Linked DNA regions of Roseibium sp. Sym1. The protein of the gene in region 2 interacts with the protein of the main gene of each other region in a pairwise test. Links are inferred from orthologs where the notes say so. Each region holds a gene or a part of one and is shown on either strand. Other genes may lie near its edges.

The links. Proteins that work in one complex are often made in the same cells at the same time.
Region 1: the proteins of O6760_RS19505 (region 2) and cyoB interact in binary tests that used the Escherichia coli proteins (3 or more experiments, as listed by UniProt). The link is inferred for Roseibium sp. Sym1 from one-to-one orthologs.

What each region holds. Positions count from the first base shown.
Region 1 is NZ_CP114786.1:4,490,433-4,494,502, reverse strand. Bases 412-3,410 are described here. They hold cyoB (cytochrome o ubiquinol oxidase subunit I), read right to left. Parts: upstream 2,930-3,410; coding sequence 893-2,929; downstream 412-892. Other genes in these bases: cyoA (ubiquinol oxidase subunit II), read right to left, coding at 2,929-3,410; cyoC (cytochrome o ubiquinol oxidase subunit III), read right to left, coding at 412-878. Outside these bases: cyoD (cytochrome o ubiquinol oxidase subunit IV), read right to left, coding at 1-275; more of cyoC, read right to left, coding at 285-411; more of cyoA, read right to left, coding at 3,411-3,855. UniProt on the Escherichia coli protein: Cytochrome bo(3) ubiquinol oxidase is the terminal enzyme in the aerobic respiratory chain of E.coli that predominates when cells are grown at high aeration.
Region 2 is NZ_CP114786.1:4,293,489-4,297,433, reverse strand. Bases 695-3,568 are described here. They hold O6760_RS19505 (aminotransferase), read right to left. Parts: upstream 2,784-3,568; coding sequence 1,605-2,783; downstream 695-1,604. Other genes in these bases: O6760_RS19500 (SPFH domain-containing protein), read left to right, coding at 2,956-3,568; O6760_RS19510 (asparaginase), read right to left, coding at 695-1,566. In the rest of the region: O6760_RS19515 (GNAT family N-acetyltransferase), read left to right, coding at 1-377; more of O6760_RS19510, read right to left, coding at 538-694; more of O6760_RS19500, read left to right, coding at 3,569-3,945. UniProt on the Escherichia coli protein: Shows aminotransferase activity with methionine and histidine as substrates, and to a lesser extent also with phenylalanine.

The DNA of each region.
Region 1 (4,070 bases), 200 kb from region 2 along the record:
ATCCAGAGACTGCCGCCGACCATGATCACGATCAGCACTGCCGCAAAGGCCAGGAAGAACAGGTTCTCCGCGGGCGTCGACTTGAGGTCGAGGTGCAGGAAGAACACCAGATGCACCAGAACCTGCAAGATGGCGCCCGATGCGATCACAACATAGGCCTGCGTGCCGGTCAGCAAACCGGCGCCGACGACGCCGAAGGGAATGGCGGTCAGGATCACTGCCAGCACGAAGCCGATCAGGTAACGGGCAACAGGTCGGTCTGCTAGTCGGTACATTCCGTGCTCCTACATCACGCCGGGCAGATAGACGACCGAGAAGATCCCGATCCAGACGATGTCGAGGAAATGCCAGAAGAGGCCCAGCCGGAAGACCCTGGAGCGCACCGGCTGTGTCAGGCCTTTCACCAGGATCTGGCCGATCATCACAACAATGCCGAGACAGCCGAAGGCCACATGAAGACCGTGGGTACCGATCAGGGTGAAGAAGGCCGACGCGAAGCCGCTGACCTCCGGCCCTGCGCCCTTTTCGATCATGCCCCGGAACTCGATCAGTTCCATCGCCAGAAAGCCGAGCCCCAGAAGCAGCGTCACGATCAGCCACTGGACCTCGCGCATCTTGTGGCCCGCCCGCTGGGCGATCGAGGCAAAGCCGAAGGTCAGGCTGGAGGTGAGAAGCAGCGCGGTTTCGCCGGCTGTGAATCTCAGATCGAACAGGTCCCTGGAAGACGGCCCCGACGCAAAATTCTTCGACAGGACCACATAGGTGGCAAACAGCAGCGCGAAGATGATCGCGTCGGTCATCAGATAGACCCAGAAGCCGAATTCGCGGCTTTCCAGGGCGTGTTTTTCTTCTTCCTCGAGGATGGTGGCGTCGGACATCTGGGCGCTCCTCCTCAAACCGTTCCGGGCAGTGGCGCGCCCGAGGCGGCCCCACGCGGCGCGAAATCGCGCATGTCGTGAAGATCCGCCGGCGTGATCTGCGCCAGTCGTTCACGCTCGATCCTGGCGACTTCCGCCGCCGGCAGCACGAAGTCGGTGTCATCGTCAGAGGCGCGGATTCCGACACAGATCAGCGACAGCACCAATGAAAGCGCCACCAGCCACCAGATGTACCAGACGAAGGCAAAGCCGAGCACGAAGGCCAACCCGCCGAGCACCGGTCCGATCCAGGTGTTTTTCGGCATCACGATGTCTTCGTAGGTCTGCGGCTGGTAGGCCTCGCCGAGGATCTTCATGTCGTGAAACGCGTCGAGCCCCTTCACCTCCGGCAGCACCGCGAAGTTATAGGGCGCCGGCGGCGAGGACGTCGCCCATTCCAGTGTCCGTCCGTTCCAGGGATCGCCGGTGATGTCCCGTGCGGACCCCCAGTTGCGCGCGGAAACCCAGAGCTGGATGGCGATGCAGGCAATGCCGATCAGCACGCAGACGGCGCCGAGCGCGGCCACAACCAGATAAGGCTGCCAGTTCGGATCGGCGTAATGTTCCATGCGCCGGCTCATGCCCATGAAGCCGAGCACGTAGAGCGGCATGAACGCCAGGTAGAACCCGATGATCCAGAACCAGAACGAACGGATGCCCCATTTGGCGTCGAGCTTGAAGCCGAAAGCCTTCGGGAACCAGTAGTTCAGCCCGGCGAAATAGCCGAACAGGGCGCCGGGGATCAGCATGTTGTGGAAATGGGCCACCAGGAAAGTGGAATTGTGCATCAGGTAGTCGGCCGGCGGCAGCGCCAGGAGGACGCCGGTCACCCCGCCGATGACGAAAGTCACCATGAAGCCGATGGTGAACACCATCGAGGGGTGGAACTCGATCCGGCCCTTGTACATGGTGAACAGCCAGTCGAAGATCTTCACGCCCGTCGGCACGGCGATGATCATGGTGGCGATGCCGAAGACCGCGTTCACATTGGCCGAGGAGCCCATGGTGAAGAAGTGGTGCAGCCACACCGTGAACGACAGGATGGCAATGCAGGCAGTGGCATAGACCAGCGAAGTGTAGCCGAACAGGCGCTTGCGCGAGAAGGTCGCGACCACCTCCGAGAAGATGCCGAAGGCCGGCAGGATCAGGATATAGACCTCCGGATGGCCCCAGATCCAAAGCAGGTTGGCATACATCATCATGTTGCCGCCGTCGCCATTGGTGAAGAAATGGAAGCCGAGCGTGCGGTCCAGCGTCAGCTCGGCGGCGACCACCGTCAGGGCCGGAAAGGAGAAGGCGATCAGGACGGAAATGCACAGTGTCGTCCAGGTGAACAATGGCATGCGCATGAAGGTCATGCCCGGGCAGCGGTTCCGGACGATGGTCACGATGAAATTGATGCCGGACAGGGTCGAGCCGACCCCCGAGACGATCAGTGCCCACAGCCAGTAGTCGACCCCGACCCCCGGACTGTATTCGATGCCCGAATAGGGCGGATAGCCGGTCCAGCCGGCCTGGGAGAACTTGCCGACCACCAGCGAGACCAGGACCAGCCCGGCGCCGGCCGCGGTCATCCAGAGGCTGACGGAATTCAGGAAGGGAAAGGCGACGTCACGCGCGCCGATCTGCTGCGGCACGATGATGTTGATGAGCCCGGTCAGGAAGGGCATGGCCACGAAGAAGATCATGATCGTGCCGTGGGAGGAGAAGATCTGCTCGAAATGCTCCGGTGGCAGATAGCCCTCGCTGTTGAGGGAAATGGCCTGCTGGGCGCGCATCATGATGGCATCGACAAAGCCACGCACCAGCATCACCAGCGCCAGGACCACATACATGATGCCAATCTTCTTGTGATCGACGCTGGTCAGCCAGTCGGTCCACAGGACCTTCCAGGCACGCAAGTAGGTGATCAGCAGGAAGACGGCGATGCCGCCGCCAACCGTAACGCCCGCACCGCCCATGGCGACCCAGGAATAGAACGGCAGGGCATCGAAGGTCAGACGTCCCAGCATCACGAAGCCCCCTCGCCTGTCTGCGGTGTCTCTTGTTGATTTGGCATGCGTGCCGGCGCGTATTTCTTCATGATGGTCATGAACAGCTCCGGCTCGAACGAAGTGTAATAGCCCACCGGATTGGCGACGCTCTTCTTGTGCAGCTCCGCATAGGCGTCTGCGTCGAGCGTGGCGCCTGCTCCGGAGACCTTGTCCTGCCAGGCCTTGAAGTCCGTCTCGTTCAACGCGTGGGCCTTGAAGTGCTGGTCGGAGAAACCGTCGCCGGAATACATGGTGTTGCGGCCCATGAAGACGCCCGGCTCATCCGCGATCAGGTTGAGTTCGGAGCGCATACCGGCCATGGCATAGATCTGTCCGCCAAGCGCCGGGATCATCAGGGAGTTCATCACGGTGTCGGAGGTGATCTCGATGGAAAGCGGCCGGTCGGCGGGAAAGGCCAGTTCGTTGACGCTGGCTGTGCCGAGTTCGGGATAGAGAAACAGCCATTTCCAGTCGAGCGCGACCGCCTGGACCTTGAATTCCGGCTTGTCGGCGGCAAGCGCCTTGTAGGGATCGAGCCGATGCGTTGATTCCCAGACAAGCGTGCCGATGGCGATCACGATGGCGGCCGGAACCAGCCAGACCACTGCCTCGATGGCATTGGATCCGTCCCAGTCGGGCGCGTGCTCCGCCCCGTTTTCCCGGCTGCGATAACGCCAGGCAAACAGCAGCGTCAAGAGGATCGCCGGGATGGCGACGATCATCATCAGCCAGAACGCGGTATAAAGCAGGTCCCGCTCAGCCAGGGCGATCGGACCCTTGGGGTTGAGAACCGGCGCATCGGAGAGCGCGCACCCCGAAAGAACTATTCCGGACAAGGAAAGCAGCATCCACGGCGCCGCCGAGGCGATCCGTCTGAAAAAAGATCCGGCAATCACTTCGTACATGGCTCCTCCTTTTCAAGGGACAGAGGCAGTCATGATAGGAACCGCGTGGTCACGGGACTATGTGACTGGGTTCACAGGCAAATCGGAGACGGCGTGACGCACCGCCGGTATGGATCGAAAGTCTTACGCGGAGCCTAGCCGAGCACAGGCGCCTTTGAAAGGCCGCAATTTGGAGTTTCCCCAAACCGGCCAAATTCCGCGGTTTTCGAGCCTGC
Region 2 (3,945 bases):
TCGACCGCGCCTATCAACCGGTAAAATCGAACCTTCCGGACCTGCCGGATGTCTCCGCAGGTATTGCCGACGACATACGCGATCATCACGTCCTTGTCGCCGAGTTGGGCCGCAGGATCACCGGCTGCGCCATCTTTTCGCTCAAGGGCTCAAGGGCCCACCTGATGAACATCGCCGTTGACCCGGATGTGAAAGGACAAGGTCTGGGCAGGTGCCTGATCGAGCATGTGGAGCGCATAGCACGGGACGGCGGCGCTACCGAAATTCACCTTGCGACCCACGTGGGCATGCCCGGAAACGTCACGCTCTACAGTCACCTTGGATGGAGTGAAACTTCAATAACCGGCAACAAGATATTGATGAAAAAGGATCTTTAACCCAACTCGATTCACACCCAACGACGTCATCTTGAGCAGCCGCGTCAGCGGCGTCTCGAAGGATGGGCGGCACAGTCAGAACAAGCGGCCGATCCTTCGAGACGGACCTGAAGGTCCTCCCCAGGATGACGTCGTTGGGTGAGCCACTTCTGTACCAGCCCTACGGCAGCGCGGCCTTCAACGCCGCCAGGAAGTCCTGTCTCGGCCGGATATGGCCGGCCTGGATCCCGCGCCGGGTCAGGATCGGCGGATTGACCAGCCCGTCCAGAAGCGCGGCCTCGTCTTCGTTCAACTCCAGAAGAGCTTCCAGCACCGTCGCCATCATCACCTCGGCGGCGCGCGTTGCGCCGTCGTCGCATTTGAGAGCGATACCGAAACCGAGTTCGGGCACCGAACCGCAGAACACGCCCTCGGCCCCGGTCTTGACGAAGACCCGCCCGCGGAACCCTTCCATCACCTTTGTGCAGAACCTGTCGGCGCCGGCGACCATGTAAGGCTCGTTGATGCAGGCGTCGTAGAGACGCTGTGCGGCGTCGGCGCGCTGCGGTTCCAGGCCCTCGCCCGTTCCGAACGCGGCAAAGGCCCGCGCGAATTTCTGCAATGGTGTCGCGTAGGTCGGAATGGAACAACCATCCGTGCCGCAGACGTCCTCCGACAGCGTGTCGCCGGTCAACTGTTCCATCACCAGCTTTATTTCCCGCTGCACAGGATGACCGGCGTCGACATACCCCTTGGTGTCGACTCCCATCACCTTGGCAAGGCCGAGAAACCCTGCATGTTTGCCCGAACAGTTGTTGTGCAGCCCGCAGGGTGTCTCGTCGGCCAGGATCAGCTTGGCCGCGTCTTCCATGCGCTGCGGCCATTGCGGCCCGCATTCCAGGTCGTCCTCGCTCAGTCCGGCCTTCATCAGCATGACGCGCGCCGAATTTGCGTGAACCTCCTCGCCGCTGTGCGAGGCGCAAGCCAGCGCCAGTTCGGCATCGGACAGGTCCAGCGCATCGGCCGCCCCCGATTCCACCAGCGGCAGGGCTTGCAGGGCCTTGATGGCGGAACGCGGAAACACACGCGCTTCGACATTGCCGATTTCACAGACAGGTTTGCCCGCCGTATCGACAATGGCAATACTGCCGCGATGAACGCTTTCGGTCACGGAGCCTCTGGTGACGTCGACCAGCGCGGGATTGTCCATGTAGTTTCTCATTTCAATAGGGTCGCTCGAATTCGAGGCTAGGCGGATTCGGCCCGCGCCGCAGTCAGAAAAGCGGCAAGCCGTGTCAGCGCCTCGTCAATGACAGTGTCCTGTTTGCAAAAACAGAAACGGATATAGTCTGTCGGCGCGTCGGAACCATAGAAGGCCGACACCGGAACGGCAGCGACACCGGCCTGCGTGACCAGGGTCTCGCAGGCCTCAACATCCGTCCGGCCGAGACCGAGACCGCCGATGTCGCAGGTCAGGAAATAGGTCGCCGCGCAAGGCAGAACCGAAAACCCGAGTCCGGCAAGACCGGCGGCCATGCGGTCGCGCTTGGACATCAGGTCCTGCGTCAGACCGGCGAAATAGCTGTCGTCCCTGCCAAGGCCGTAGGCGACCGCCTTTTGCAGATTGGGCGGCGTGGTGAAGGTCAGCCACTGATGCGCCTTGGAGATCGGATCCATCAGCCCGGCCGGTCCGGTGACGTACCCCACTTTCCAGCCGGTCAGAGAAAAGGTCTTGCCGGCCGAGCCGATCCGCACCGCGCGTTCGCGCATGCCGTCGAAGGTCATCAGCGGCCGGTGCTGTGCACCGTCGAACACCAGATGCTCGTAAACCTCGTCACAGATCGCATAGACGTCGTGCTCGATGCACAGATCGGCGATCAGCTGCAGTTCACGTTCGGAAAAGACCTTGGCGGTCGGGTTCATGGGATTGTTGATCAGGATCGCCTTGGTCCGCTCCGAGAAGGCCGCTCTGAGGGCATCCTCGTTCATCGACCAGTCCGGCGGTGTCACACGCACGCGTACCGGAATGCCACCCGCCTGTTTCACTATCGGCAGGTAACAATCGTAAAGTGGTTCGATCAGGACCACCTCATCCCCGGGAGACACCAGCGCGATAAGGCAATCCGCCAGCGCTTCCGTCGCCCCCGAAGTCACCATGACCTCGCTCTGCGGATCGACGTTCAGCCCGTAAAAACGCTTGTTGGCGTCGGCAACCGCCTGGCGCAGGGCGGGAAGGCCCAGCATGGGCGGATACTGGTTCGGCCCCTCGACCAGCGCCTCGGCTGCGACGCGCCTGATGTCTTCCGGCCCGTCCACATCCGGAAACCCCTGCCCCAGGTTCACGGCTCCATGGGCCATGGCCAGGCGCGACATGGTCTCGAACACGGTGGTGTCGATGCCGGTAAAGACCGGATTGGTCGGTTTCATGTATCCTCCCGGACGCCTTTTTGCCGGTTCTAGTCTTCACATGAGGCGCCGTCGAGCAAATTTCATGCGGCGGCGCGTCAAAACATGACATTTTTACAGAAGCTTCGTTTGACTCTCCGCCAGCTCGGCGATCAGATAACGCTCGATCGTGGCACGCGCGGGAGGACATGCAATGCTTGGTGTGGTCATCGGAATTCTGGCGATTTTTCTGGGCGCGGCGATCATGCTGCGCCGAACGGGGGCCCACGCCGGCAGTCATCGCCTTGTCAGGCTGTTCGCAAGCCGCATCATGGGGATTGTCCTGATTGCGATCGGCGGTTTCATGCTGCTGTCCACGTCCTTCATCTTTGTCGATGCCAACCAGGTCGGCCACCTCAAGCGCATCTACGCCTTCAAGGAACTGCCCGAGGGCCGCATCATCGCGCTCGACGGCGAAAAAGGCCCCCAGGCCCAGATCCTCGGCCCCGGCTTTCACTTCATTCCGCTGGTCCGCGTGCTCTACGATTTCGAGGAATGGGACGTCATCACCATTCCGGAAGGCTATTACGGCCAGCTGACGGCGCTTGACGGGAGCGCCATGCCATCGGGCATGTTCATGGCGCCTGCCATTTCGGACGAGAATGTCGGCGAGATGCTGAACGCGGCCACCTTCCTGACCAATGGCGGGCTCCGCGGTCCGCAGGAAACAGTCCTGAAACCGGGCCAGTACCGCCTCAACCGCTACCTGTTCGATGTCCGCCTCGACGAGAACACCAACGCCACCATCATCCCGGCCGGCCATGTCGGCGTGGTCAAGTCCAATGTCAGCCAGCCCGGCATCAACTGCGTCGAGGAGGAGGTATCCGCGTCCACGGCGTCCCGCGAGGCACTGACCGTGCCCCTGGTACCGCGGGGCTGCGTGGGCATCTGGAAGGAACCGCTGTTTCCGGGCGCCTACTACCTCAACCGGCAGGCCTATGAGGTGACCCTGGTCGATACCCGGGTACAAACCTGGGAATACAAGGGCGGCTACACCAAGCGCATCATCGACCTGTCCGTCGACCAGCAGGGCAACATCCAGCAGACCGAGCGATCCGTGCAGGAACAGATCCCGGGCGACGCCGCCGACCGGGCGGTTTATGTCAAGGTCGAGGGCTGGGACATCCCGCTGGAACTGCGTGCC